DNA from 3 places in the Paenibacillus sp. FSL P4-0127 genome. Region 3 is predicted to be linked to each of the others. Evidence: riboswitches for the same ligand, from Rfam matches in the RefSeq annotation. Region 3 holds a riboswitch; each other region holds the start of a gene.
What was found. A riboswitch is a leader RNA that binds a small molecule or an ion and turns the genes downstream of it on or off. The one in region 3 is predicted to bind thiamine pyrophosphate.
Positions count from the first base shown of each region.

Region 1: linked by a shared signal. The riboswitch ahead of NYE74_RS26610 (ABC transporter substrate-binding protein) and the one ahead of tenA (thiaminase II) in region 3 are both predicted to bind thiamine pyrophosphate.
Region 2: linked by a shared signal. The riboswitch ahead of NYE74_RS11125 (ECF transporter S component) and the one ahead of tenA (thiaminase II) in region 3 are both predicted to bind thiamine pyrophosphate.

Region 1 is NZ_JBBOWY010000002.1:797-10,913, reverse strand. Features, by position in the region: gene NYE74_RS26640 (sulfate ABC transporter substrate-binding protein) at 1-985, opposite strand, end outside; gene NYE74_RS26635 (lactonase family protein) at 2,190-3,260, opposite strand; gene NYE74_RS26630 (Rrf2 family transcriptional regulator) at 3,349-3,828, opposite strand; gene NYE74_RS26625 (CcdC family protein) at 4,148-4,651, shown strand; gene NYE74_RS26620 (GGDEF domain-containing protein) at 4,648-6,105, opposite strand; gene NYE74_RS26615 (cold-shock protein) at 6,288-6,500, opposite strand; TPP riboswitch at 6,831-6,941, shown strand; gene NYE74_RS26610 (ABC transporter substrate-binding protein) at 7,094-8,143, shown strand; gene NYE74_RS26605 (MTH1187 family thiamine-binding protein) at 8,180-8,473, shown strand; gene NYE74_RS26600 (ABC transporter permease) at 8,470-9,243, shown strand; gene NYE74_RS26595 (ABC transporter ATP-binding protein) at 9,303-10,106, shown strand; gene NYE74_RS26590 (HD-GYP domain-containing protein) at 10,103-10,117, opposite strand, start outside.
Region 2 is NZ_JBBOWY010000001.1:2,473,597-2,483,713, forward strand. Features, by position in the region: gene NYE74_RS11110 (aminotransferase-like domain-containing protein) at 1-324, shown strand, start outside; gene NYE74_RS11115 (AraC family transcriptional regulator) at 383-1,168, shown strand; gene asd (archaetidylserine decarboxylase) at 2,147-2,971, opposite strand; TPP riboswitch at 3,129-3,240, shown strand; gene NYE74_RS11125 (ECF transporter S component) at 3,343-3,948, shown strand; gene NYE74_RS11130 (ABC transporter ATP-binding protein) at 3,951-5,666, shown strand; gene NYE74_RS11135 (energy-coupling factor transporter transmembrane component T family protein) at 5,663-6,460, shown strand; gene NYE74_RS11140 (YheC/YheD family endospore coat-associated protein) at 6,471-7,601, opposite strand; gene NYE74_RS11145 (glycosyltransferase family 4 protein) at 7,790-8,977, shown strand; gene NYE74_RS11150 (glycosyltransferase family 2 protein) at 9,522-10,117, shown strand, end outside.
Region 3 is NZ_JBBOWY010000001.1:3,616,357-3,626,473, reverse strand. Features, by position in the region: gene NYE74_RS16320 (histidine phosphatase family protein) at 1-86, opposite strand, end outside; gene NYE74_RS16315 (hypothetical protein) at 704-1,282, shown strand; gene NYE74_RS16310 (hypothetical protein) at 1,407-2,000, opposite strand; gene NYE74_RS16305 (RNA polymerase sigma factor) at 1,997-2,590, opposite strand; gene thiE (thiamine phosphate synthase) at 2,864-3,529, opposite strand; gene thiD (bifunctional hydroxymethylpyrimidine kinase/phosphomethylpyrimidine kinase) at 3,526-4,353, opposite strand; gene thiM (hydroxyethylthiazole kinase) at 4,350-5,198, opposite strand; gene tenA (thiaminase II) at 5,218-5,925, opposite strand; TPP riboswitch at 6,106-6,209, opposite strand; gene NYE74_RS16280 (alpha-mannosidase) at 6,295-9,543, opposite strand; gene NYE74_RS16275 (AraC family transcriptional regulator) at 9,693-10,117, shown strand, end outside.

The DNA of each region.
Region 1 (10,117 bases), on a different contig from region 3:
TAAACAGCTTGATATCGGGGAACTGGTCGGCAAACTTGGCTTTCACGCTTTCCAGCGTCGGCCGGTAATAATTTTCCGCCGCGATCGTCTGTCCTTCCTCCGAGTACAGGTATTTCAGGTAAGCTTCGGCGACTTCCCGGGTTCCGTTATTGTCGGCGTTTTTGTCCACGATCGCCACGGGAGGTTCGGCCAGGATGCTTTCCGAAGGGTAGACGATATCGAATTTGTCCGGGCCGAGCTCTTTTACGGAGAGCCAGGCTTCGTTTTCCCAAGCGAGCAGCACATCGCCGAGTCCGCGTTCGACGAAGGTCGTCGTCGCCCCGCGGGCGCCGCTGTCCAGAACGGGAACGTGCTGGTACAGCTCCTTAACGAATTCCTGCGCTTTGGCCTCATCGTTATTATTATGGTGCAGGGCGTATCCCCATGCCGCCAGGTAGTTCCAGCGGGCGCCGCCCGAGGTTTGCGGGTTCGGCGCAATAACCTCCACCCCGTCTTTGATCAGATCGTCCCAGTCCTTGATCCCTTTCGGATTTCCCTTGCGCACCAAAAACACAATCGTCGAGGTATAAGGAGAACTGTTATGCTCAAATTTCTGCTGCCAGCCCTCGTTAATCAGTCCGCTTTGCTGAATGGCGTCGATATCGTAACCCAACGCCAGCGTAACCACATCCGCCCCCAGGCCGTCGATCACCGCCCGGCTCTGCTTGCCCGAGCCGCCGTGCGACTGCTTGATCGTAACTTTTTGACCCTTCTCTTTCTCCCAATAAGCGGCAAAGGCTGTGTTGTATTTTTCGTAAAGCTCCCGGGTCGGGTCATAGGATACGTTCAGCAGTTCCACTTCCTTAAGCTTCTCCCCGCCGCCTGCAGAACCGGCTTGCGCACTGGCCTCCTCGCCCCGCTTATTATCCGCCGAGCAGGCCGTCATCACCGTCAGCATCGCCAGCACCAAACCCACTAGAACCCCTTGTTTCCACAGTTTGATCATCGTATCACTCCCCTTGCTCTCCTGATATTTTCTTGAAACGCCGGCAAGCTTTATGCCTCCGGCACAGCCCTAAAAGGAGGACGGAGAAACGCCCCAATCCCTACGGTCAAACCGAGCCGCTACCCGTGTCTGCCAAGGCAAGTAGAGCGTTCCTCCGTCCGTACGGTTAGAACATTTTAAATTATTCCTACCTGTTTAGTATGCTATGGTGATATTTTATTATCGGGAGCCTAAAATTGTCAAACATTTTATTCAAAAAAACCAAATTATTTATAAGCTCCCCTTATATTGCGAAAAGCGAATGTACGAGCCGCAAAAATGGGGGGGGGGGTTATTCGTTGAAATGTACGAGTTTGGCGTGGGCGGACCGTCAGGTTTGCGGATGTGCGGCGTACTGCAGAATAGCTCGGATAAGTGTGGTCAGTTGTGATTGGGGTCAAATTGGGGCAAGTAGGGCAACGTCAGGAGGTTAGGTTGGGTTAGCTGGGTTAGCCGGGTTAGGTCAAGTTAGGTCGGGTTAGATGAAATCAGGCTAGGTCGGATCAAGTTATATCGGGTTAGATCAGGTTAGATCAGGTCAGGCTAGGCCAAGTTAACGGCAAAAAATGTCGCTATATCTCGCTTTGTACATTCATCCGGAAAAATAGAGGATTTTTTTGCCGCTATTGTTTGTCCGACACGTATATTTGTTTGATTTCAGCCGATCTGCGCACAAATAGAGACATTTTTTCCCCCTATCTCAACAATCCAGCGTAAACCGAAGGAAATAACGACATAAATTGCCGCTATTCTCAGACAAGGGGCATTACTATTGCATCAAACTTGACAAGACGCGTTTCTCTTTTGCATTCTAACGGTCGCCACAGCGGATATTTACTCCTGCAACGCCATTTTCAAACTCTAACGGTTGCCATGACGCTTATTTCGCTTAAACCCGGCTATTTGGGGTCAAATCAGGGCAAATAGCAGCGTTCACAACCGTTAGAATTTAGAATGGGTCTTTTTTCGCAAAATAGCGGTTGGTACAACCGTTAGATTTCCGGCGGGAGCGGATCCCTGCCTAATTACCTCCGTTAAATGCAACGCCAGTGAAAGGAGGCCGAAAGGGGCGTAAACGGGTGTACTAACATGGCGACGGGGCGCGCGAAAAGGCCTCCGAACGCAGTACGCGCCACGCTTCTGCCGGCATCCCCAGTCCCTGCTTCTACAACGCTCCCGGGTTCAGCGGCTCGATGCAAGCAACCTTGGCGATGGCCAGCTCCCGGCCCGCGGGCGACAGCTGGCCCGTTTCCGCATCCCGCCGGAATGCCGCGATATTGCCGCTGTATTGGTTCGCTACCAGCACATAGCCGTCCAGCACGGCGAAGTTCCGCGGCCAGTTCCCGCCGGTGCCGGTCCATTCCGGGTCGTTAAGCTTGCCGCTGCCCGGATCGATGCGGAAGCGGACGAGGCTGTTGTGCCCCCGGTTGGAGCCGTACAGGAAACGGCCGTCCGGAGACAGGTGAACGTCGGCCGGATAGTTTTCGCCCCGGAAATCCCCGGGCAAAGTGCCGACATGCTCCAAGGGCTCCAGGCGCCCTTGCCCCGGATCGTATGCGTATACGGTCAGCGTGTTGTTTAATTCGTTTATCCCATAGGCGTACCGCTCGGAAGGATGAATGGCAAAATGGCGCGGTCCGGAGCCGTCCGGGAGCCGCAACTCCCCGTGTTTAGCAAGCTTTCCGTCCTCCAGCCGGTATATAGCGATCCGGTCGATTCCCAAATCGGAGACGTAAATGTACTTCCCGTCCCGGCTGGGAACGGCGCTGTGGGCATGTGGCCCCTCCTGCCGTTCCGGATGAACGCCGCCGCCTTCGTGCTGAACGTTCGATCGTATCCCCGCCAGCGCTCCGTCCTCGCCCAGCGCAAAGCTATTCACATTGCCGCTGGAATAATTGGAGGCGAGCAGGCAGGCCCCGCGAGCCTTCGCCAATGCGAGATGGCAGGGATCCGCCCCGAGCGTCGGAAGCTCGTTCAGCTTGGTCAAGCCGCCATCCGCCGGGTCGATCGCAAAACTGACCGTTTTCCCTTCACTCTGTTCGCTGACCGCATAAAGCCGCCATGCCTCCATATCCGCGACCAGGAAAGACGGGTTCGCAATCCCGTCCGTTTGCCCGAGAATACGCATTGCGCCGCTGCGCAAGTCCAGTTCGCATAAATGAATCCCCGGGTCGCCCATCTCCGCGTAAGCGCCCGCAAAAAACAACCTGAAATCCGTTCGCTTAAAAATACTCACCCCATCATTCCCCCTTTGGCTTCCCGCGCTTCCAACAGACCCTCCAGACCCTTCGTATCCTTCAGACCCTGCATATCCTGCATACTCTTCATATTCTCATATTTACCCGTTTCTCATATTTCCCCGTGCAGCGCTCTCTTCCGGCCTGGCTGCCGGTTTCGTCCACCATCCGTTTGACCTCCGACAAGGAAAGCTCATCGAAATACGACTCCAGTCGCTGCTCTCCGCCGCTGAAAATCCGGTCCATGACCGTATGCATGTTGGACGATATTTGGCAGGAGGACTTATCGCTGCCGGAGCACCAGCCCGGGTGCAGCGAACCGCGGGCAAACAGGCGGTACAAATCGCCCAAGGTGACCCGCGCAAGTTCCGTGTTGAGCTGGTATCCCCCGCCGGCCCCCTCCTTCGTGGTCACCAATCCGTGCTTTCGCAGCGAACTAAGCACTTTGCGCACGCGGGCCGGATGGGTCGCGACGCTGCAGGCGATTTGCTCGCTGTTGGCCATTTGCTCTCCTTGATTGTCCAGAAACAACAGACAATGGACCGCAACCGTAAATTCGCTATTCATTTTCCTTCCCCCTTACCTTGCAGGTTTGAAACATGAGCGGCCGATTATGTTATAATGTTCTCGCGAAATACTATTAGAGGTTGTTCAAAAAGTCGTCTTTTGATCACGAAGCAGGTCAGGAAGTGGTCTCGACATCGAATCTTGGATTCAGCCGGGCCTTCCGTTGCTCACGTACCCAAAACGTACGCTCCGCTACTCAGTCCCTAGCTTCATCCAACCTTCTCGGTGCTGAAAACCCGACTTTTTGAACACGCACTATTAACAAGTATTTAGTTTTGTCAAACAATAACTTCCTTATATAGAAAGGGATCGATCTCCCATGCATGCGATTAATCCGTCTTACATGCAAATCGCCTTTACCTTCGGCGCCATGGCCATGGCGATTGCCGTGCTGTTTATCCGCCTTAAGGCAAGCCGCAGGCCCGTGACGATCAAGAAAATCATCATCCCCCCGCTCGGCATGACGACCGGGTTCATGATGTTCATCGTTCCCGAGACGCATATTCCCGTCACTTGGGGAATCATCGCCTTTGCTCTCGGCTGGCTGCTGTTCTCTTATCCGCTCATCCGGACCACGAAATTCGAGAAGGTGAACGGGCAGGTTTATGCCCAGCGCTCGCGCAGCTTTATTTTTATTCTGATCGGCCTGCTCGCTGTCCGCATGCTGCTGCACGAAGCGGTGGAGCAATATATCTCCGTGATTCAGACCGGCGCCGTCTTCTTTCTGCTGGCCTACGGAATGATTGTCCGCTGGCGGCTGTTTATGCTGAAGCAATACCGCGCCATGACGGCAAGCCTCGACAACCCTTCCGATTCCGCTTAAAGCTCCGCGGGCTGCGATTCCGTCCAGCCTTCGACCACAGACCGGTTGCGGCCGGCCTCCTTGGCCTTGTACAAGGAGCGGTCGGCGCTGCCGATCAATTCCTGCCCGTCGACCGGATCAAACGGCTGAATGCAGCAGCCCCCGATACTGATCGTGACTGAGCCGGAAACCGCGGAAACTTCGTGGGGGATGGCCAACCCGGACACCGCCCTGCGAAGCCTCTCCGCTATACTCCGGGCTTCCCCGGCGCCGCAATCCGGCAAGATCACGACAAATTCCTCCCCGCCGTAACGCGCCGCAAATCCGCCCATCGCTTGCACCCTCTTGTGGATCGCTTGGGCGATGGAACGCAGCACCTCGTCTCCGCCCTGATGTCCATAGTGGTCATTGTAGGCTTTAAAACAGTCCACATCGATAATCAGCAGCGACAAGGACGTCGATCTATCCCCCGGCGATACCATTTCCCGCGACAAAATCTCATCAAACCGGCGGCGGTTCGGAATTCCGGTCAACCCGTCCAATTGGGTCAGCCGGGTTAATTTCTCGTTGGCCTTCTCCAGTTCGATGCCGGACGCAATCAATTGCCGATGCTGTTCCGAAAGCCGGATAAAAAGCCGGTTTACTTCGTTAACCACCGAGCAGATTACGACCGTTGCCGCTACGACCGAGTTGATTTTGGCCATGTACCAGCCGAGCGAAAAGCGGGTGCCGGCCAGCAAGGTCAGCGTCACGTCCATCAGAAGCCCAATGATCGCCACCGTCAGCCATAAGTGCAGGACCGTGTGGCCTTTGTTTCGCAAGGCCATCACGAGCAGTGCCGCCAAGTTCAGCAGCCATACGGCAGGGCCGAGTCCGGTCGAATTTAACTGCCGGTAATCGCTGTATCGAATAATTTCGGGCAAGGCCCGCTCCCCAAAGATCGACAAATCAATGAGCCCAAGCGCAAGCAGCAGAGTAAACGAAATCCCCGCCACGCCCCAATTGAAAATATGCTCCTTTTTCCCGATCGGCTTCGGCCATATCGATTGCGTGAGCACGTACAATAATATACCCAAAGAAAAACCGCTATGCCAAAACACCCACAACCATCCCGCGGCCTGGCTGCGCTCGCCAAAATACCAGGCATCGGAAAACAGGCCCGGAAACGTAATGATATGTGCGGCGGTAATGATTCCGGTAAACAGATAGGTACAGGACAAGACCAGCAGCGACGGAATCCCGGACGCCCGGTATTGGCTGTAGGCGATAAAGGCGGTAAGCAGATCCCCGAAGATCAGCCAGGCGATGGCGGCGGCAAAAAAAAGCTCCAGCCCGGGCGAATTTCTCAAACCGAGCGGAATCGCCGCCATCGACACGGCCACGATCAAAATGGCCAGAAAAACCGCGAATTTTCTTTGCTTGCTTCCGGAGGGAATGTCGAAAACCTGCGATGCCACCTTGTAATTTCCATGCATAGGCGGGCAAATTCCCCCCTTCTGGTTGTTTTTCGTGTAGTACCTCCAACATAGTGGATTTTAAATGGAGATGCAATCTTTTTCTCCCGGCTGCCGCAAAACGGCAAACAGCCGCATTCGCTTTGGGGCGAACACGGCTGTTTGGGGGCAAGCAACGGTATTTATACAAAAATCGGATTAGCCTAGGAAGACGTTCTGGGATCGAAGGTGGGATTTTTCAGTTGAGGCAGCATCCTCATCCCCTTCTCCATTTCCGAAGAGCATAAAGGACATACCGGCGTGTAGTCGAACGTAAAATTGTCCCGCATCCAGCCGTTGCAATCCTCGCTGGTGCATGACCAGACCGGGGTGTTCTCCTCGGGAATTTCCTCCAACGGTTTTTTACGGTAGCTCATCATTTTCCTCCTCAAAATGGATGTTGGTCAACCAATTCGGCAAGCAGCCAAACGCCGCTTGTATGAGCTGAATAAAAACGGCTCCTGGCGCTATTGGGGCACACCAAGAGCGTTGAGCCTATCAAAAAAAATCACACATTGAAAAAAGTTCCATCCGCAAAAGCGGCACCCTTTCAATACGTGAAATATCACGTTTTCAAACCATCTATTGGTTCAATTATAACGGTTTTCCAAATAGAAAGCAAATCTCCTGATATTTCAAACCTCCTCCCTTTGCCGGGCTGGACAGACGCGCCGGAGAAAATTATAATGACTATTGAACTCTGCAGTTGAATCGTTCAGGGGTGCTGGAATCGGCCGGCTGAGATTGTATCCCTCCAAGATACTGACCCTTAAACCTGATCTGGATAATGCCAGCGTAGGGAGCCGTCATGGATGGAATGATTTTGGATGTTTTAAATTCCGCCCGCCGATCAGCGTCCCGAATCCGGGACGTTTTTTTATTGTCCGGACCTTATGGCCATAAAGCTTTCGGGCGCCTTCAGGTTACAGATGAACACAACTAGCGGAAATTTAACGAGATGAAGGAGAGAATGGCTGTGAAAAGAAAAAAACGGACTTCCCTGGCGGCGGCCCTATCCTGCCTCCTGCTGGTCCTGGCCGGCTGCGGCGGCCAAGCCGCCGGCGGCAGCGAAGGCAATCCGGCCGCGGGTGCCGCCGCGGACAATGGAGGGGCCAAGGCGCCGCGCGACGTTAAGCTCGTGCTCGACTGGAGCCCCAACACGAACCATACCGGTTTATACGTCGCCAAAGAGCTGGGATATTTCAAGGAGGAAGGCCTGAACGTGGATATCGTGCTCCCCGGCTCCGGCGGCGCGGAAGCGATGGTCGCTTCCGGCGAGGCGCCGTTTGGCGTCAGCGTGCAGGAGAACGTCACGCAGAGCCGGACGCAAGGCGTTCCGCTCGTATCGATCGCGGCCGTCATTCAGCACAACACCTCCGGCTTCGCCGCTCCGGCCGGCAAAAACATCAAATCGCCGAAGGATTTTGAAGGCAAAACGTACGGCGGTTGGGGATCTCCGGTAGAAGAGGCCGTCATGAAGTCGATCATGGACCTGGAAGGCGCCGACGTCGGCAAAGTCAAATTCCTCAACATCGGGGATGCCGACTACTTCACCGCCGTGAAGCGCGACATCGACTTCGCCTGGATTTTCTACGCCTGGACCGGCATTGAAGCGGAGCTCCGGGGCGAGCCGCTCGATATGCTGTACGTCAAGGACTACTCCGATAAGCTCGACTATTACACGCCGGTTATCGTGACGAACGAGAAAACGATCGCAAACGATCCGGAGCTGGTCAAATCGTTTATGCGCGCCGTGTCCAAAGGATACAATTACGCCGCCGATCATCCGGACGAAGCCGCGCAAATTTTGCTGAAGGCGGTGCCTGAACTGGACCATGACCTGGTCGTCGCCAGCCAGAAGTGGCTTAGCCCGAAATACCGCGATGACGCGGCCCGCTGGGGCGAGCAGAAAAAGGAAGTATGGCAGAACTACTCCGACTGGATGCACGAGCGCGGGCTGCTGGAGAAGCCGCTTGATGTCGGCGCCGCGTTTACAAACGATTTTTTGCCTGCCGAGTAAAAAGAAAAATAAACCCAAGAAAGGATGCTGAATTTTATGCCAAATGCACTGCTTAGCATTCAGATCATTCCGAAAACGCCAAACGGCGAAGACGTCATTCCGTATGTCGACCGCGCAATCGAGGTCATTCAGGCCTCCGGGGTCAAATATCAGGTGAATCCGCTGGAGACCACGATGGAGGGCGATTTGGACGAGCTGCTGGCCATCGTCAAAAAGATGAACGAAGCCGTTATCGAGTTTGGCAGCACCGGAATCATTTCGCAGATTAAAATCTCCTACAACCCGCAGGGCGTCAGCATGGATAAGCTGACCGCGAAATACCGCCCATGAATTTCCGCAGCCTGTGGAACAGCGTATGGCCGCCGCTTGCGGCGGTCATCCTGTTTTTGCTTGTTTGGCAAGGGGCTACGATCTTCTTCAATATTGATAAATGGGTTTTGCCCAGCCCGCTCGACATCGGCCGCGAAGCGGCTGCCGAGGCGGCCGGTTTAAGGGAGCATACCTTCGCTACGCTGCGCCTGATGCTGGCCGGATTCGCCATCGGCACGCTGGTCGGCCTGCTGGTCGCTTTTGCGCTGCATTATGTGCCGTTTCTGAAAGCATCGCTTTACCCGCTGATCATCTTGAGCCAAAACGTGCCCAGCATCGCGCTGGCTCCGCTGCTTATGATCTGGTTCGGCTTCGGCATGCTGCCCAAAATCATCGTCATTACGCTCGTCTGCTTTTTCCCCGTGGCCGTTGCCGCCATGGACGGACTGGACCGCACGGACCGGGTGATGCTGAACTACATGCGGATGATCGGGGCGTCCAAAGGCCAGATTTTTCGCAAACTGGAAGTCCCCCATGCCCTTCCCGCCATCCTCTCCGGCGTAAAAATCGCCGCGACCTATAGTGTGATGGGGGCCGTTATCGCCGAATGGATCGGCGCGGACAAAGGGATCGGCTACTATATGCTGCTGCAAAAATCGTCGTTTCGCACGGATAAAATTTTCGTTGCCATCGCCATCATCGTCGCCATCAGCCTGGCCATGTTCGTCTGCGTCGCCCTGCTGGAAAAATGGCTGGTCCGTTACAAGCCGGCGAACGGGAAAGATCGTTAAAGCATGCGCCGTAAAAAACAACCATCATCCGTTTGGCGGAAGAAAGGGGAGGTGCCCGCATGAATGCTCATATCGGAGAACAAACGGCTGCCCCGTTAGCGCTTGAGGTGCGCCATATTCACAAAACGTTTCGTGAACGTCGCAAGGAAGTTCCCGTCCTGCGGGATATTTCGCTGGAGGTGCGCGCCGGCGAATTCGTCTCTATCATCGGCCCGTCCGGCTGCGGCAAAAGCACCTTGTTCCACATTGTCGGCGGTTTGACCGCCCCCGGTCAAGGAGAGGTCTATTTGCAGGGCGCCAAGGTGACCGGACAGCGCGGCCACATCAGCTATGTGCCGCAGCAGCCGGCGCTGTTCCCGTGGCGCAGCATCGAGGACAACGTCGTGCTGGCGCGGGAGATCGCCGGAATGAAGCGCGCGGGCTCGCGGAGCGAAGTGCGGGAATGGCTGGAGAAAGCGGGGCTGGGCGGCTTTGAAAAAGCGTATCCCCATACGCTGTCCGGCGGCATGCAGCAGCGTGCTTCCTTCCTGCGGGGCTTGCTCGCTCCCCAGGAGGTGATGTGCCTGGACGAGCCGTTTAGCGCGCTGGACGCCTTGACGCGCAGCGACATGCAGCGCTGGCTGCTGGAAATGTGGGAGGAAAACAAACGCTCCGTCCTGCTGATCACACACAGCATAGACGAAGCGCTGATGTTGTCGGATACGATTTATCTGTTTTCGGGCCGTCCGGCCGGGGTGCTGCATACCGTCAAAGTCCCCTTTCCGCGCCCGCGCCGCGAGGATGTGGCCGAAGACCCGCTGTTCCTCGAGCTGAAGCGCGACATCGCCCAGCGCATGGCCGCGGAACAGCAGCGCCAAAATTAAAGCATCGAATA
Region 2 (10,117 bases), 1.1 Mb from region 3:
CGGATGCGGCGTTATTACGGCGCCAAGCAGGAAGTGTTCCGCACCCGGCTGGAAAGCGAACTGGGCGGCCTGTTCCGGCTCCAGCCGGCCGACGCCGGGCTGCTGATGTACGCGCTTTGGCGGAAGTCGCCGGAGGAATACCGCGCTTTTCAGGCCGCGGCGACCCGGCGGGGCGTGTTGTTCCGCGACGCCGCCATCTACCGGTTGACCCCGGGCGAGCCGGCCGCTTGCTTTTGTTTTGCCCATTTGGACGAGGAAGCGCTGCTCGAAGGGGTGAACCGCATGAAAGCGGCGTGGATAGATATTCAAGTGAACGGGAATTAAGGGTATAATAAGAGAATAAACATTCATTTTGAAGGATTTTTTTTCGGGAGGGAAGGACATGCTTCACGTTTCACCGTCTTCGTTTATATTGAAGCCGGCTTTTGCCAAAATCGTATGCGAGCCCGGTTGGAAATGGCACAAGCGGGAAAAACCGCTGGATAATTACGACCTGTTTTACGTTTGGAGCGGCGAAGGAACGGTTGTCCTGAACGACCAGCCGATTCCCGTCAGCAAAGGAAGCTGCTTCCTGTTCCGGAAAGGGGATCATACGAGCGCCACGCATAATCCGCAGCGTCCGCTTGTCCTCACGTATATCCATTTCGACGTCAGTGAACCGGTGACCGAAGTGCCGGGACCTTACCGCGTGCTAGAAGATACCCTCGATTTTGAATACATGCTGTCACGTTATGTCCGCCTGTTTCTGGTAAAGGCTTACGCCGCCGAAGAGGAGGCGCGGCTCATCCTTAAACAGCTGCTCATTCAGTTGCTGCGCGAGGAGCGCCAGGTGCCGATGGAGAAAAAAGTCAGCAACCAGCTGCATGAGGTGATCCACGAGGTCGCCAACTACGTGCTCCAGCATCCTGGCTTGCCCCACAAAGTGCAGGACCTGGCGGCGCGCGCCGGGTTGTCCCCGCGTTATTTTTCGATCAAGTTCAAGGAAATCATCGGGATGTCCGTTCAATCGTACATCATCAAATCGCGGATCGACCGCGCCCAGCACCTGCTGCTGCATGCCGGCATGAACGTCACGGAGGTGGCCGACGCTCTCGGATACCGGGACATTTTCTTTTTCAGCCGCCAATTCAAGCAGTATACCGGCAAAAGTCCGTCGGAAATCAGATAATGAAAGCGACCCGGTTGCCTTAAGGATTTTTAAGGTATGCCGGGTTCTTTGCTATTTTTGCCGGATAATGCCGCCATTCGCTTTGAAGGCCTTGTCCGGTCTCTTGTCCGCGAACCTTCTTAAGATTAATTTAAGGTTGGCGACAGGGGGATGTAAGGATAGTCAGGTATGCTATAAAAGAACTAGTAGAATGATCCGGAAATAGTATGGCTTATCTGCGGACAGGGGCCATGGATCACTTTGTTCTATATTAGTCTTGTGCTCAGGAGATGGCGTCCCCATAAAATAGAGGAACTTTAGGGTCTTATTTTCCGAAGTTGAGCCTATTTATCACCATAGGGGAACTTTTGGGTCTTATTTTTCGATGAATAGGTCGAAAGGCGGCCTTTCGCCACTAAATCATGAAAATAGCGCCATAAAATTCCTCTAATTCACGCAACATGGGGGACATCGGCTGAAATAGCGCCCTTTTTTTTCTTTATGTTGTCACCCGAGATCTTCAATAGATTATTTTGTCGTTTTCTCAAGTCTTCACTTGCCATTATGCTGACGTTATTTCCAGAATCGTCTACTAGAAAGAACGTGACCTTTATTCATAAAAGGAATGACATGATCATATGAAATCGCTTTGGAAGTTTGCCCTGCAATTTTTGCTGGCCCATATCGTTAGCGATTTAACCTATAGGCAGCTCGCTTTTTTTCGGCATCCACTCAATAATACATCCATACCCGGGTTCATATTTAAAACCACGCTCGATATGATATTATTTGTGATCGTTGCTGCCGTTGTTTTTATCGGGACCGAGAAAATCCGGCAGATGATCAAATGTCTCAATTAACCAATGAGCCTCAAACTGGAACAGTTATCGAAACAATACGGCTCAAAGCAGGTATTGGCCATCTCGCCTTTATCCTGTGCGTGCTGTGGTTATGCATCGGCTTAGTCAAAATCATCCTCTTTGTACGCTGCCTGCAGCATTAATCCGCGTCCTTGGGAGGCGTCTTCACCTTGGCGCCCGCGGCTGCAAAGCTTCCGAGCGGCTCGCCCATCCGGATCTTCCGTCCCGGTGCGAGCCCCGGCAGCGGGGCAAATGTGCCGTTTTGGGTCAGCAGCACCACGGTGGAGCCGAATTCGAAATAGGCGAGATCGTCTCCCTGGTTCCAGCTTTTCGCCCGTTCGTCGGTATATTTGATGCTGCTGACGTTCATCGCCCCGACTTTGACGAGCGCCACCTCTCCATGCTCATGGGAAATATACGTAATCAGCCGCTCGTTCCGGCATAACACCTTTTTTATATGGCGCATGCCGAAGTCGTTAACCGGATATACCCGGCCTTTGATATGCTCGCTTTCCAGCTTTTTGCCGGTGACGGGGGCATGGATGCGATGATAATCGGTCGGGCTCAAATATAGCACAAAAGCATAGCCATGCTTATACGATTCGATGCGCGGGGAACGGTTGAGCAGTTCCTCAACGGAGTAATCCTGGCCTTTCACGTTTAGAATCGTGCCGGAGCGGATTTCCCCCATAAACGTAATCAGCGCGTCCACGGGGCTGACCATGCCGCCCTGCTCCGCATGAACCGGACGCATGCCCGGCTTTAATTTGCGGGTGAAAAATTCGTTGAGCGTCCGGTATTCCCGCAGTTCTTTTTCCGCTTCATGCAGTGGAATTGCGTACGATTTTGCGAACAAAGGGATCATCATCCGGCTGATTTCCGAATGGGAAAACTTTCCCATCAGCCTGCAAACCGATTTGCGGGAGGACAATTCCGTCATCCACTTCATCCATGCTGCCGCCAAGAAAGCAACCTCCTACTCTTGATGTGCCACTTCCGCTTATCTTGACACAGAACGGGGACGAAATCAACATGAAAGCGGTTTCTCCCGCGCATTGAAACTTGAATGTTTAAAATTTGTTCTTGATGCTTGAAAACGGTTGGTGTATGTTAAAGACAATCGCATACGATACGGGGGCTTGAGTGAATCAGGCTGAGATGGCAGCATATTCCGCTGCGGACCGTTAATCTGATCTGGATAATGCCAGCGTAGAGAATCGAATGTCCGGGATATACCCTGCGTCCATACCCGTGACCTGAGCGCCGCCTGAGCTTATTCTGGCGGTTTTTTGTCGTTTGCGAAAAAAATATATTTTTTGAAAAGGGGAGAAAAACATGCAAGAGGCAGCAACAAAACAAAGCGGCCGCGGGCTGAAGCTGAGCGATCTGCTGGTAACCGTGCTCGTGTCGGTCGTGCTTGGCGTAGTTTATCATTTCTGGAGCTCGGTGTATAACTTATTCTCGCCGCTGTTTCCGCAGGCCGATGAAATCGTCTACGGAATGTGGTTTCTGGCTCCGACGCTCGTATTTTTGCTGATCCGTAAGCCGGGGGTGGCGCTGATCGCGGAAGTGGCCGCAGCTCATGTGGAAATTTTGTTCGGCAGCGAATGGGGCGTTCAGCTTGTGCTGTACAGTGTGCTGCAAGGCTTGGGGGCGGAGCTCGTATTCGCGGCTTTCCGGTACCGCAAATTTTCCGGTTCCGTCGCCGCTTTGGCCGGCATCGGGGCCGCGGTCGGCTCCATCATTCCGGATATTTATTACGGATATGTGCAGGACTATGAAACCTGGCTGCTGATCGCCAAATACGCGATGCGGGCCGTCAGCTCCGCGCTGATCGCCGGCTACTTCGCTTACGGGCTGGCCAAAGCCGTGGAGGCCACGGGCGTGACCACCCTGCTGCGCCCCGTCGATCCCAAAGATTATGCGGCGCTGGATGATTAACCATGGAAACGGCCGTTGAAGTTTGCGATCTTAGGCTGAAATTTCCGGGGGAGACGCGGTTTGTGTTTAAGGATTTGAGCTTTCGGGCTTTTCGCGGGGAAAAAGTGCTCCTGCTCGGCCCCAGCGGGAGCGGGAAATCCACGCTTCTCCAGGTGCTGTCGGGGATTATCCCGCGGCTTGTAGAGGTTCCGATGCGCTGTGCGTCGCAGCGTTTGCCCCGCTCCTGGGGCTATGTGTTTCAGGATCCCGATACCCAGTTTTGCATGCCTTTCGTGGATGAGGAGCTGGCTTTTACGCTGGAAAACCTGGGGGTCCCCAAGCCGGAAATGACCGCCCGGATGGAGGCGGTGCTGGAGGACGTCGGGCTGCGTTTGCCCGAGCTGCACATGCCGATCCAGGCCCTGTCGCAAGGGATGAAGCAGCGGCTCGCTTTGGCTTCGGTGCTGCTCGGCGATCCGGAGGTTTTGCTGCTCGACGAGCCTTCCGCGCTGCTCGATCCCGAAGGGCGCGAGCAGATTTGGCAGTCCGTCAGCCGCATTGCCGAGGGCCGCACGCTGATCATCGTCGAACACCGGATCGAGGAAATTCTGGCGCTCGGACTCGTCGACCGGGTCGCGTTGTTCGGACCGGACGGCCGCCTGCTGGGCCAGGGATCGCCGGAGACGATTTTTGCGGAGTTCCGGCGGGAGTTAAAGGAGTTCGGCATCTGGTATCCCGGAGTTTGGACGGAGTTTCTGGCCGCGCCGGAGGGGCGGCGCCTGCTGGAGCCGGTGCCGGCTCCGGCGCGGAGCGGGGATGGCGGCGGTTCCTCCGCCGGGACGCCGGGCTTTCCCTTGGGCGCTCCCTCGAGCGCTCCGTTCTCGGCGGCTGCGTGCTCCGGCCCAATCCCCGGCCCCGCGCCGCTTGTCGAACTTAAAGGATTTCGCGGGCTGAGGATGGGGAGGCCGGTTATAGAAGTCGAACATGCCGCGGTGATGCCCGGCGATTTTATCGCCGTCACAGGACCGAACGGCGCGGGAAAAAGCTCGCTGCTGCTCAGCCTGATGGGACTTCTGAAAACGGAGGGCGAATACTTTCTGCGGGGCGTCCCGCTGCAGGGGGGCAAGGTCGGCCGCCGCGTCCGCCGGCGTCAGATGGAGCGGGCGGCGCAGGAAATCGGCTTTGTTTTTCAAAACCCGGAATTTCAATTTGTCGCCGACCGGGTGGACGAGGAAGTGACCTTTTCCCTCAGGGAAGATGGGCTTTCCGCAGAAGGGATTCACGAGCGTACGGCGCGGATTTTGCGGCAATTCGGCCTGGAAGGGTACGAGGGGCGGCATCCCTACCAGTTGTCGCTGGGGCAAAAACGGCGGCTCAGCGTCGCCAGCGCGGCCGTGCGCGAGCAGCCGCTGCTGCTGCTCGACGAACCGACCTTTGGCCAGGATGCGGCAAACGCGTTTGCGATCCTTTCGTTATGCGAAGAGCTGCGGCGGCGCGGGACGGCGATCGTGATGGTCACGCACGAGGAGTGGATTGCCGCCACGGCAGCGACCCAGCGCTGGGAAGTGCGGGAAGGGCGGCTGGTCTCCCGCTTCTGCACGGAACGCGGGGCGGCAATGGCCGGGATTGCGGCGGAGCGGGGAGGAACGGGCCTGTCCGAATTGGCCGGCTCCTTCGCTTCTTCCGCCCCCGGCAGAGCAGCCTCCGGCTCTGCCCCAAAGGCGGTGACCCTGCGATGAAGCCGCTATTGGCCCCCAAAATGAAAGGCTGGCTGCACCGGGCCAACCCGGCCTGCAAGCTGGCGCTGTTCGTTTTGCTGTTTCTGGTGACCTTGTTTACGCACCGTCCCGATTTCATGTTTTATCAAGCCGTATTGTTTACGCTGCTCCTGTTTCTGCTGAGCGGATACGAGCCGTGGAAAATCGCGCTGCTTGTCCTGCCCTTTCTGCTCATCTTCATTTCGTCTTCCTCTACGATGATTTTGTTCGGCAAAGGCGAGCACGAATGGTGGTCCTGGGGCCTCATTCGCATTTCGGAGGAGAGTTTTTACCGCGGCGTTCACATCGGGCTTAAGTCGGTAACCTTTGCGGCGGAAGGCTTGCTTTTCGTGCTGACCACCTCGTCCGTCGCCCTGTTTTACTCGCTGATGCAGCAGGTTAAGCTTGCGCCCAAATATGCTTACAGCTTTATGGCTTCCGTGCGGCTGCTCCCGATGGTCTGGGAGGAGCTGCAGATCCGCCGGAGCGCCCTGCGCATCCGCGGCGTGCGCACGCCGCGGGGACCGCGGGGCTGGGCCAAGCTGGCCCGGCTTTACGCGGTGCCGCTGCTCTCGCAAAGCATCCGCCGGGCGCACCGCGTGGCCGTGGCCATGGAGGCCAAAGATTTCGACGGCAGCCGGCCGCGCACTTATTATTACCGCTTCGCTTATTCGCGGTATGACCTGCTGGCGCTGCTCGTCATAGGCGCTGCCGTGGCGGCCGCCTTCGCGCTTTCACGGACGTATCCGCTGTTCGGCATTGCCGATGTCAGGTGAGCAAGGACGATCATAAGGCTTTTTCCTGCGGCAGCTTTGGCGCGGCCGGCCGCCCTTGCGGATGATCGAGCAGGTATCTTGCGTAAGACATCGGCTGACGGTACGTGTTTTTCCATATCTCGGTCAACCCGGCTTTGCGGAATCCGTAACGTTGGTCGCGTCCGTTGCATTCAATAAAGTAGGGACGCCCGCTCATGGTGAGGCCGATGTCGAGACCCAGATCGGCAAGCAGGGGCAACTGCTTGCCGAGATAACGGCTGATCGCCAGCGCCAGCGCCTCTGCATGGGCGAGGGCCGCGGAGGCTGAATGCGGGGACAAAACATGGACCAGCAGCTCTGCCGCCGGAATCACTTCCCCTCCCTTGGCGATGTTGCACAGAAAACTGCCTTTGCGGGCCACCTTGGCGAACAGCCCCGTGACGGCCCATTCGCCGAGCCCGCCGCGTTGGACGGTAACGCGCAAATCTATCGGACGGGAGTCGTATTCCGCCAGCGGAATGCGCTCCTGAACGAGGTAAGGGGTCTGCTGCAGCAAGCGCCGCGTCCAGAGCGGCAAGTCTCCTTGGGGAAGCTTGGCGGTTCGCCATTCATTTTTTTTGTCTTTGGACGCATAGATCAGTTCCCAGCTTTGCTCATTGCGGCGCAGCCGCATGATTCCGTATCCGACGGAACCGCGTATCGGCTTAAGCATCAGGTCGGAATATCTGGACATCATGGCGCGCAGTGCGGCCGGCTTGGCCGGAGCGGCCTCGGGCAAATAGCCGCGCAGATGCGGAGCGTTCCACAGCAGCCGGTGGATGACATCTTTGCCATAACGGTTGTTGACGTTGAAAATCGCGATGCCCCGGGAGATCAGGTTGCGGATCTGTTGGTGCGCTGCAGGCTCGGGATACAAGGCCCGGTTATGAATGACCGGCGGCAGGGGAAGGTCGGTGATCACGTATTCTTTGCCATTCGATACGTAGCCGGAGCAGGTTCCCCGGAACAGGTCGATATCGCCCAAGCGGAGAAAGCAGGGAATCAGGCCGTGTTCCCGGGCCGCCTCTTCATAATTGGAGATCGACTCCTGGCCGGTTTTTCGCTGCGGAATTCCCCGGAACATCCCGGAGTTCAGCAGTATTCCTACATAGTCCTGCTTCAAAGGTAGTTCCTCCTCCCTTGCTTCTTCCTCTAATCTATGTTGTCCCGTTCAAAAAGAGTGGACGACTGTTCTGCGTCAGCCGCCTGTTTTCGGGCAGGCTTCCCGAAACCCCGCTTTCTGGCCGGCAGTCACATTTACCGGGCGGGTATCGTATATTTAGGGTAGCGAAAGGAAGGAGGGGATCGTTCATGGAACGGGAAAAGACAGCGGTGATCACGCCCGGATCGTTCGCCGCGCCTTCAGGCAAAAGCAGTTCGGTGGAACGGATGATTGAAAAAATGGTCCCGCTCGCGGCGGAACATGTAAAAATCCGCATTTTTGGCATGGCGGACGGACATTTGCCTTCCCAGGGCTGGATCGGAAACGTTCCGATTTACCGTTTGCCCGGCGGGCGGCTCTATCTGGAGTCGATTTTGCGCCATTTGCGAAAATGGCGGCCCGGAACCGTTGACGTTCACAATCGGCCGCTGTTTGCTTTTCAGTTAAAAAGCCGCCTGCCGCTGGCCCGGGTGCTGCTTACCCTTCATTCCACCGCGTTTATTTCCCCTTCCTGCCACCCCAAACCCCGCATGCAGCAAATGCTCGAAAGCGTAGACGGGATTGTCGTGGGCAGCGAGTATTTGAAGCAGGAGCTGCTATTCCGCTTCCCCGGTCTTTTCACGCCGATTTGGGTCAATCCGCCGGGCGTCAGCCCGGAGGATTTCGTTCCGCGCTGGACGCCGGACGGAGAAGCGCTGCGCAGGGCGCGGCTGGCCGAAGGCGGGTGGGAAAACCGGAAGGTGGTCCTGTTCGTCGGCCGTCTGCTTCCGGCCAAAGGCGCGCACCATTTGCTGGCCGCGTTTCCGGGCGTGCTGCGTCAGGTGCCCGAAGCCATGCTGATCATCGTGGGCGGCAGTTGTTACGGCGCCAACCGGGAAACGGACTATGTCTGCAAGCTCCAAGCGATGGCGGAGCCCTTTAAGGACCGGGTTGTTTTTTTGCCGTTTACGCCTTATCCCAAAATCGCCGACTGGTACAATACCGCCGATTGCCTGGTCGTTCCGCCTAGCGAAGAAGAAGCGTTCGGCCTGGTCAACATCGAGGCGATGGCCTCGGCCGTGCCGGTCGTAGCGGCCCGTACGGGCGGAAATCCCGAAATCGTCGCGGACGGTTATTCCGGGTTTCTGGTGCCCGCGGCAGGGAGGGTTGGCGAGTTGGCGGACCGGATCATCCGGCTGCTGCAGGATGAAGCGCTGTGCAAAACGATGGGTCTGGCCGGATACGAGCTTGCCCGCAGCCGCTTCCGCTGGCAGCATACGGCCGAGCGGTGGGTCGAGATGATCTGCGCCGGCAGGGTCATTCCGGCAAACGCCCCGCAATGGAAACAGCAGCCTTAGCGGGAAAAAGCTTGATGCAGGTGAACTAGAAAAGACCTGGCCGCCGGCCAGGCTTTTTCTATGATATCGCGTACGTACCGCCGAATAATCGCAAAAGATACAGCTATTGTTCGCAAATGGAGCGGGGCGCTTGTTTAAATGCAAATCCTGCATTTAAACAAGCACGGTTCGCAGGGTCCGGCAATAATGTATGGTAGTAGTTGCCGGAAATGCAATAAAACGTGCTGATGCGCTTGTTCGCGGTAATCTAGTTGTACGTTTTGCTTTTGAGCGGAAATGCAATGTACAAATGTGCGTAAACCCGTATTTTGAAATAGCTCCCTAACCTGTTCTATCTCTGTATCAACGTAGGGGCAACATATAAGGACCCGGCCGCCGGCCGGGGTTTTTCTTGTCTGAAGAGCCGTGATAGCGGCGGAAGCGGCAGGGGCGGAGTGGCAAGTTCGGTCCGGAGGACAGCTGTACGTTTGCCGTTACAACGCCGACAGCATCACATACACTGTTGTATATGCTCCGGTATATCACGATCTGGGAGGAAAGAGACATGGTCAATAAACGCAAAATTCAAGGCCGCCTGAACCGTAAAAAGATTCAGAGCAAGCCGGCGATGCCGCGTTTGGTCAATCATCAGGACCCGATTGTTTCGATCATCATCCCGGCGATGAACGAAAGAGCCACGCTGCGGGACGTTCTGCGCGAAGCCGGACGATTGCATCCCCGCAGCGAAACGATCGTCGTCGCAAACGGCTCGACGGACGGAACGGCGGAGCTGGCCAAAAAAAGCGGAGCCCGCGTGATCCGATCGGCAAAGCCGCTTGGGCACGATGTCGGCAGACGCGTCGGTGCGGAGGCGGCCCGCGGGTCGGTGCTCCTGTTCATCGACGCCGACATGGTCATCCCGGTAAAGGAGCTGCGCCCTTTTGCGGAGGCGGTGTTATCCGGGGTGGACGTGGCGCTGAACGGATATTCCGGTCCGGTTGCCAGCAAAAAGACCCACCCGGTCGTGCTGGCGAAGCATGTACTGAACGGCATGCTGTCGCGAACCGATCTGAAAGGAGCATCATTAACCGCCGTTCCGCATGCTTTAAGCAGGCGGGGGGCGGAACTCATTGGACTTCAAACGCTGGAGATCCCTCCGCT
Region 3 (10,117 bases):
TCATTCAGCGGAATATCGCTTTGACCCTGGATTTTTCCCGCCGCGTTCCAGTCGGTAAGTCCATGGCGTATTAACCCGACAAGCATAATCATCCTCCTTATGTGTGCATCGCATTCAACGTTTATGGCTTTAGCGAGTATTTCTTTATTATAAGAAAAATTCATATCGGCGTACACCCATAGAAGACAGACCGCGTTCTAAGGAAATTTTTCTTGCGATTATAGAATTGTTCAGCTCCGCCATTTCCATTATTAGGTTGGCCTTCCGTGAAAAACTAACGTATACTAAATCTATAAGACTATTTTTTTCTTATACATAGGTTGTGAATAGGTCTTTTTACTCGCGCAAGGCGGAAAAAGGGCTCGGCTTTAAAAAAGCGCTTGACGATGACCTTTGAGAGAGCCGTGGTCGCCGAACTTCGGCTAACGGACTGAGACGCTCTTTTTTTCGCTAAAAAACAGGAGTTTTATTTTCTAACGGACCGCAGCGACCTTATTGGCCCGAAAATGACTAGAAACCGGCAGTTCCAGGTAAAATAGCGGCTCTGGTGCCCGGTAACTTCTGAAATCTCCCGATTTTACTGAAATGGCGGCTTTACAGTCCGTTAGAAATTGAAGTGTGTTTCGTGCTCCATCGATAGCTCAAGCGCCATTTTTTCGGCAGAGCCCTTATTTTCATTCGGGAAAAGGGGTAGTAACAGAAGATGAAACCATGGAAAAAAAGTTTAGCTGTAATGATGACATCAATCCTAATGCTTTCCGCATTAGCGGCCTGCGGCGGGGGAAAAAGCGATAGCAGCGAGCCTGCTAACACCGCTCCCGCAAACTCCACTCCAACAAACGCGTCCGTCAAAGAGAATTCCGGAAACCATGTGGAAACGGCAGATGAAGAAACCGAAAGCCAAGGCAAGGATTTGCTGGATTCCAAAGGTTTGGAAGGCATGGATGCCAGTGATTGGGAAAAAGTACATCTATCGCACAAAGATTTCAAGGCATTTCTCGATGAACTCGCTAAACCCACAGAAGACGGAGAAGAGACACCTTTTAAAAGCGCAGAGATGGTTGATGATCAAACCATTGAGTTTGTTCTTGACCCGGCCGAATCCGGCGGAGAACTGGGTGTAGGGATTATGACCGCCTTGTTTGATCCGATTATCCGTCAATTGTACGAACACTCCGATTACTATAAAAACGATAAACAACCGCTTATCCGTTTTCTCGATACGGACGGAAATGTTCTTAGTGAAAATAGCGAACCGATGCAAACCGGGCAAGCGGAATAATGATCAGCTGTCGAGCTCGCTCGGCAGCTCTTTTTATCCCCTCTAAAGCGATGCCTGTCCAGGAGTATACGAAAAAAACGCCCCGCCCGCTTTTGTAGCGAAAGAAGCGTTTCAAACCCGTTTATTATCTTTTGGAACGGCGGATTCCTTTCCAGGAAATCAAAGCAAGCAGCATGCCCGCCATCGAAAGCAGCATCCAGTATTGCGGATAGGCCGGTCCCATTTGAGCGGCGAACGGCTCAACAATCCCCGGAGAAATGCTCGGCAGAGTAAACGACATGGGCTCGGATGTCTTCGCATCGGGAGCGGCAACGGCTGTGGGAAGGATGCCTGTCGCCGGTTGCGAAGCCTCGGGCTGGCCGGAATGGTCCACGAGCAGAAAAATAAAGCTGCACAGGAACACGACCAAAAAGCTGGCGGCCCAGCCGATAATCCGCCGGCGGTAGCCTCGGGTCACGCCGGCCTTGACATCCGGCGCCAGCCACGGAGATTCCGCATAAATACGGTCCATGACCTTACGGTTTACGGCCTCGGCCTGCTCCTCGGTCACTTCTATGGGTATGTACTGCAGCATGTCCATGCTTTCCCGCCAGTAATGGTACTCAGTATTGCAAAACTCGCAGCCCAAAAGATGCCGCTCCAGCTCTATACGCTGGGGATGTTGTTCGGGCAAATCCCGCATCAAACCGAACAGTTCTTGGGCCTCTCTACAATTCATCTGCTTTTCATCCCTTCGTAATGCTCGTAGACCGGTTCGTAAAAGTAGGGTTCAAGCTGGCTTTTGACGCTGCTTCGTGCGCGGAACAAAAGCGATTTTACGGCGCTGACGCTCTGGCCCAAAATACTGGCGATCTCCTGGTAGTCCAATTGATCGTATTCGCGCAATATCAAAGCGGACCTTTGTTTCTCCGGTAATTTGTTGATCGCTTCACGCACCATACCAACCTTCTCGCTGCGCAGAACGGCTTGTTCCGGGGCGACCTCGATTGGCGCCAAAGGAATGTACCCGCTCTCTTCGAGCGGAACACTTCCGCTGCGCTGTTTGCGCAGTTCGCTAAGCACTGTATTCCGTGCTATCGTGTAAAGCCAGGTGGAGAAAGAAGCGTCCACCTCCCGGAACGAATGCAAGCTGCGAAACGCTTTGTAGAACGTCTCCGAGCATAAATCTTCGGCAAGCTGCTCCAATTGAGCGCTTTTCAACATGTGATAAACGAAAGCCAATATTTTTCGCTGATACCTTCGCATCAACTCCGAATACAGTTCCGTGTTGCCTTCTTTAATCTCGCGTATCATCTGGGAATCGGTCATTTCGGGGCGAAACCTCCTCGCACTTCCATGTGCTTCTTCCCGTTCGATTCTTACATTAATTATTACCGAACAGGATCAAAAAAGTTGCGGTCGTTTATATAAACTTCTGTTTGTTCCGTTGGAGATCGTTTGGCGAAGCCATACATTATAGCCAAAAACAATTCATATTATACCACAGGAGCCGGAATTTAAAAAATAAACCCATGGTCATTTGTTGAAAAATATTACAGGGCCGTCCGGTCATGGATGGCCCTGCTTTGCTTTCTGGTCATTTCATCCGCGGCCTAAAGCGGCGGCGGCGTGAAGCTCCTCCACCGCTTTGCGGACATCGGCGGCCTGCGTTACGGCGGAAATGACGGCGATTCCGTCCGCCCCGGCGCGGATCGCTTCCCCGGCGCTTGCGGCCGTGATCCCGCCGATCGCGACGAGCGGCGCCTCGATGCCGCATTCGCGCAGCCGCCGGATGAAGCCGGGGCCCTGCGGCTCGCGGGCATCGGCTTTGGACGCGGTCGGATAGATCGGCCCGATGCCGAGATAGTCCGCGCCGCTGTGAATGGCCAGCCGGGCTTCTTCCACGGTATGCGCGGATACGCCGAGAATCCGCTCCCCGATCCGCGCGCGGACCCGGCCGGCCGCTTCGTCGTCCTGGCCGACGTGAATTCCGTCCGCATCTATCGCCAGGGCCAAGTCGACATCGTCGTTAACGATAAAAGGAACCCCCGCCCTGCGGCAGGCGGCCTGCAGCTGTTCGGCGAGCCTTAGCTTCGGCCCCCCGGTCAGCGCGCCGGGCCCCTTTTCCCGGAATTGAATCATCGTTGCGCCTCCGGCCAGTGCCTGCTCGGTCACCTGCAGCGGATCTTGCCGGCAGTTGGCGCTGCCGATCACCAGGTACACGCCGAGGGATTTGCGCATAGCCGCTGCTGAAATACGCCCGTTCACGGCCGCACCCCCTGTTCCTTCCTGCGCCGGTATGCCCAATGATTCGTCGGGCCGTGCCCCAGCCCCAGGCCAAGCTCGTCTTCGATCGCCGCCTGAATGAACGCCCGCGCGGTCGATATCGCCTCGGCGGCGGCCGCTCCCTTCGCCAGCTCGGCCGCGACCGCCGCGGAGAAGGTGCACCCCGTACCGTGCGTATGCCGCGTCATGATCCGCCGTCCGCCGAACTCGGTAAAACCGGCGCCGTCATACAGCAGGTCGACGATCCGCCCCCTTCCGCTCTCGTCATGCCCGCCTTTGATGACGACGTGCTTCGCCCCGAGGCTGTGGATGCGCTTAGCCGCCTCGCGCCGGCCGGCCATGCCGGTGATCGGGATGCCGGATAACGCCTCGGCCTCGGGGATATTCGGCGTCACCACCTGCGCCAGCGGCAGCAAATACTCCTTCAGCGCCGCAACCGCTTCGGGCTGCAGCAGCGCGGCGCCGCCTTTGGCGATCATAACCGGGTCGACGACGACCCGGACCCAGCCGAAAGCGCGGATTTGCCCCGCCACGGCGCGGATAATTTCGGCGCTGAACAGCATCCCGGTTTTCAGTGCGTCCGGGGCCAGGTCCGAGCCGACCGCCCCGATTTGCTCCGCCGCGGCCTCCGGCGGCAGCGGGTACACGTTCCGCACGCCCAGCGTGTTTTGGACGGTGACGGCGGTAATCGCCGACATGCCAAACACGCCCAGCTCCTGGAACGTTTTGAGGTCGGCTTGAATGCCGGCCCCGCCGCCGCTGTCCGACCCGGCGATCGTCAGCGCCTTCCGGACCGCGCCGCTCATCCGAGCCACCACCCGCCGGCCGCGGAGGCTTCCCGCTCGCTGACCGCCGCATGGCCTTTCAGCGAGTGCGGGTGCAGCTTGGCCAGCTCGTCGAGGAAGGCGATCTGGAAGCTGCCGGGCCCGGCGGACGCAGTACGCTCCGCGGCGCGGGACGCGGCGGCGCCGTAGAACGCCAGCCCGGCGGTGCCGGCCAGCAGCACGTCGCGTTCCACCGCGGCGAAGGCGCCAAGCACCGACGTGAGCAGGCAGCCCGTGCCGGTCACCTGCGTCAGCAGCGCGTCCCCGCCGCTGACGGCCCGGCACAGCTTCCCGTCGGTGATCACGTCCTCGCGTCCGGTGACGGCGACGACGGTGTTCAGCTTCCGTGCCGCCCGCACGGCCAGCTCCGCCTGATCCCCGCCGCTGCTCTCCCCGGCGTCCACGCCCTTGATGTCGCGGCTTTCCCCGAGCAGGTGGGCGATTTCCGCCGCGTTCCCCCTTAGTAGCGACACTTTGACCTCGCGCAGGATGCGCAGCGCCGATTCCGTGCGGAAGCGCGTCGCTCCCGCCCCGACCGGGTCCAACAGCACCGGAACTCCATGGGCGTTCGCCGACGACCCGGCGATGATCATCGCCTCGACCTGGGCGGCGGACAGCGTTCCCAGGTTCAGCACGAGGGCGCCGGCGATCTTGGCCATATCGGCCGCTTCCTCCGGTGCGTAAGCCATCACCGGGGATGCGCCAAGCGCGTACAGGCCGTTGGCCGTAAAATTGGTTACGACGACGTTGGTCATATTGTGCACGAGCGGTTTCGCGTTCTGCACTTTTGTAAGCAAAGCGGATAATTCTTTTTCCAATATGCTCATTTGTAGTTCGCCCCCTTCGTTAATTCGCCCGCGACAACGGGTCATCGCTCCGCCGGCCCGTTTGCACCGGCCATTCCTCCAGCTTGTAGGCCATGTCCCAGAACAGGTACTCCAGTTGGCAGCTTTGCATGAAATGCTCCTCCATCCTCCGCCGTTCCGCTTCCGCCGCGGTTTCCGCCCATTGATCGAGAACGTCCCGGAACCGCTGCGTCACGTCCGTCACCCGGCCGCCGTAAAACTGGATCCAATCGTGAAAAGGATGTTCCGGCGCCGGCCTCACTTCCGCCAGCAGCTTGCGGCCGATTTCCAGATACGTCCAGGGGCAGGGCAGCAGCACGGCCAAGATTTCGCCCAAACTGCCTTCATGCGCTACCGTCAGCATGTGGCGGATGTAATGATGCGCAGACGGCGCCAAGGGGAAACCCTGCAGATCTTCAAAACGGACCCCTGCGACAGCGCAAAAATTTTGGTGCGGATGGATTTCACTGTTCAAAATAAAAGAGATCTGCTCGTTGAACAGGGCGATATCGCCGCGGCTTTCGCACTTCGATATGGCGATCCCGTAGATCCGCATGTACGCGTTCAAATACTCGTAATCCTGTTTGACGTAATGAATCAATTGCTCTTTCTGCAGATTGCCGTCGGCGATTCCCCGCACAAAAGGATGCTCAAAAATCGCTTCAAAAACCTCGTCCGCCCGCTGGCGCAGCGTTTGCGTAAAACTCATCGTCTCCACCTCCGATAAAATGTGAACTGCGATACAGGAGCATCCATCGTAAGGGCGTAGGGGCTTAGGGTCGGGTGAGAGGCGGGCCGCTTACGAGACAGCAAAAAAGCCGCCCCGTAGAGGGAGCGGCTTGAACGCGCAAAACCTGTCGCATGATACTTGCGATAACGTGCGGACGGCGCGATACCGGCTCCACTTTCCTACGCTAGTACGAACTAGATCAGGTTCAAAGGGTCCAAGATACGCTCTTGTCTCAGCCGAATACGGCGCCCCTAGTGGAATTTCCTATTCGATTCACTATCACTACTTTACCTGGATCTTCCTGGAGTGTCAATCCGCGTTGAATGCTTGCCGGGCACCCCCGCCGCCTTAGCGGAACTCGAGCCGGACCGTTTTGATCTCATACGGCGAAATCTGCAGTTCGGCAGGACCCCGATTGAGTTCGCCGGCAGGGCGTTCCATCAGGTCGGTTTCCTGCCAGGAGACAAAAGTGAGATCGCTCTCCAGGCGAATCGTCCCCCGGCCCCCTTTATACTCGTGGAAGCGGACGATCAGAGCGTCGCCGTCCTCCGCTTTTTTGACCGCGTCGATCGCTGCTTCGCCGCTGCCGCTGACGCGCACGGCCCGCAGCAAGGAGAAATTGGATGCCGCCGCTTGGCCGCGCGTAGCGTACACCGGCTGATTCAGGAGCGCGGCGGCCTGTACGGTTTCGCCTTCGGACCAATGCCCCTCGTGCGGATACAGCGCATACGTGAACGTATGCTCCCCGCGATCGGCCTCCGGATCGGGGTAAGTCGCCGATTTCAGCAGCGACAGCCTGATCACATTGTCTTTAATGTCATGGCCGTATTTGCAGTCGTTCAGCAGGCTGACGCCGTAACCGTGATCCGACAGATCCGCCCACTGATGCCCGACCGTTTCGAACCGGGCCAAATCCCAGGAGGTGTTCCAATGCGTCGGGCGTTTGACGTTGCCGTACTGGATGTCGTAGGTGGCCTCCGTCGCCCGCACATCCACCGGAAATGCGACCTTTAAAAGCTGCTGGCGCTCCTGCCAATCCACCTCCGTCCGGAACTCGATCCGCCGGTCACCCGAGTACAAGATCATCCGCTGGCTGATCGTGGAGTTCATATACCGCCAGGTAAAAGCGACTTCCGCCCGCAGCTTGCCGGCCTCAACCCGGCATTCCTTCAGATCTTCAACCTCGCGCATCTTCTCCTGATAAAAAATATCGATATCCCAAGCTTCAAACATTTTCGGCTTGTCTTCGAACACCTGGAAGACGTTGCCGCGTTCCCCCGGGGCGAGCACCTCGCGGCCGGCAGCCCGGTCGAACACCGAGGTCAACTGGCCATGTTCGTTCCAAGCGATCCGATACAGCGGAGTCTCGATGCCGTTCGGCAGCACTTTAAACGGCGTTTCTATGGCCGCTTCGCTTCCCGCAGACGCTCCTTGCGAAGCGGTTGCCTCCTCCTTCCAGCCTTCAGAGCCGCGGCTTATCGCCATAAATCCCAACGGAGGAACGTTTTCCACCTTTACCCATACCGTGCTTCCGTCAAACTCGGCGGCGAGCTCCCGGCCGCCGGCATCGGTCCAGCGGCCGCCGGGTTCGGCGCCATGGACCGGGACCAGGCCGCTATACGTCCAAGAGGACGGATTCCAAACGGTATAGGTCGGCTCACCTTCCGTGGCGCCGATGACAGCATCGCCGGACACGGCAGCGCCCGCCGCAGCGGCATCGTTTGCTGCATCGCCGGCCACCCGGCCCCCGGTCAACGCGCGGATCGCCTGGCTGCGGCATTCCTGCAGCAGCGCCGCGGCATGCTCGTATTCCAGCTTGGAGTCGCGGTACACTTCGGGAATCGACGAGCCTGGAATAATGTCGTGGAACTGATTGCGCAAAATCGTTTTCCAGCTTTCGTCCAGCTTCGCTTTCGGGTACGCGGCCCAGTCACCCCCGCCCAGCAGCGCCTCCAAGCTGAGCAGCCATTCGGCGTCGCGGGAGAGCAGTTCGAGCTTGCGGTTCATTTTTTTGTTGTAAGCCTGGCTCGTATAAGTGCCCCGGTGGTACTCAAGATACAGCTCGCCGTCCCATGTGTGGACATAACGGTCCGCCTTTTCCACCGTCTCGTGCAGTTTGGCGAAATATTCGTCGGCCCGCCCGGTGACGACGTTCGGCAGCCCCGGCATCGCTTCGAGGCGGCGCCGCAGCTCCAGATGCTCCCGGTTGACGCCGCCGCCCCCGTCTCCGTAACCGTAGGACAGGAGCAGCTCTTTGTTGATTTCCTTGTCCCGGTACGTATCCCAGATGCCCTGCACGCTGGACGCTTCGATATTGCCGTTGTAGGTGTACCACCAGAAACTGCCGTCCTGCGGGGTGGTGATGAAATGGGTCAGCACTTCGCTGCCGTCGATCCCGCGCCATTTAAACGTGTCGTGCGGCATCCGGTTGTATTGGTTCCAGCTGATTTTGGTCGTCATGAACGTATCGAAACCCGACTTGCGCAGGATTTGCGGCAAAGCCCAGCTGTACCCGAAAACGTCGGGCAGCCACAAATATGTGCATTCCGCACCAAACTCTTCGCGCAGAAAACGGGTGCCGTACAGCAGCTGCCGCACCAGCGATTCGCCGCTCGTCAAATTGCAGTCGGCTTCCAGCCACATCCCCCCGGCCGCCTCCCAGCGGCCTTCCTTGACCCGTTCCTTGATTTGCTCGTAAAGCTCCGGGTAATCCTGCTTCAAATACTCATACAGTTGAGGCTGCGTTTGCAAAAAAACGTATTCCGGGAACATTTCCATCAGCCGCAAAACGGTGCTGAAGGAGCGGGCCGCTTTTTCCCGGGTATGCTTGAGCCGCCACAGCCAGGCCACGTCGATGTGCGTATGCCCGATGCAGCGAACCGTGACCGGCGACGACTTGGGCAGCGCCGAAATCGCCCGCGTCAGCTGCTCTTCGGCCGCCGCCAGCGAGTCATAAAACGCCTCGGAGCCCGGCTGCGACCAATCGATCCGCAAAAACGCCCGGTCCAGCGCCGTCAGCAGGTCGGTCCGTTCGGGAGCGTGTTTATGTAGTACTTCCACGGTCTGCATCACGGCCCGGGCCGTATAATACAGACGGTCGACCGTCCCGTCGAGCCAAGCGATTTCCGCCCGCTTCAGCCTGTGCTCCTGGACCTGCGGCTTACCTCCGCCCTCCAGACCGGACCAAAGCCGAAATTGCAGCAGCACGGAAGTTCCGGCGGCTTCTGCGGGGAAAAACACCTCCTGATGGTTGGAGTCCACCCCTTGATAAGGCTCTCCGTTGACATACAGCAATGACTCGAAGCCGGAGTTGTTCCCTCCGCCCGTCTTCCCGAAATCAAATACCCCGACGACCCGGCGGCCTTTCCACGTTTGGGGAATTACCGTCTCGGCCTCCAGCCACAAGTAAAGGTCGCGGCCTTCCCAGCGTTCACCGGCCGGCATCGCGCTCCACTCCCCGCCCTTCGGCGGTCTGGCTGCGATCCGCCCTTCCTCGTCGACCAACGCGCGGAATTCGGCGATCGGCACCGCATCGCGGTAGCGATAAGCTTCAAGCTCGCGAATCCGTGCGTTTAATTTTTCTTCCGTCCAAAACATGAACTGCGTTCCTCCCTTGGAGCAAGTTTCAACTTTTGACTTCACCCCCATTTTGCGTTCCGGGACGGCCTGAAGTAAATTACTAATCCTCATCAATTTTTGTCCTATTATGATATGATTGGGGCAAAGGAACAAAAAGGAGCATCTCTATGGACTTGAAAAAATGGAGGCAAGAGCTGGCCTCCGTGCTGAACGGGCTGTGCCGCGAAATCCGGGTCGATGACGCCGTGATCGACTGGGCCGATATCGTGATCGAACAAACCGGCGGCGCCGGAAGATGCCCGGCCCACGCCCACACCTGGTACGAATTTAACTACGTATTGTCCGGCCGGATGCAAACCCGGTTTATGGACAAAGACGTCATGGTCCGCGAAGACGAGTTTTTCCTGATCCCTCCGGGCATGACCCATTCCCATATATACTATCGTGACGATCCGCACGAGGGCGTTTGTTTTCGTTGGCGGTTCAGGCCCGTATCCGGCACCCGCCCGGATGCGGGCGGGCAGGGCTTGTTCGAACGGCTGAGCCTGCTCAAAGACTGGCCTCCCGGCGCTTACCGCGACGATTACGGAAT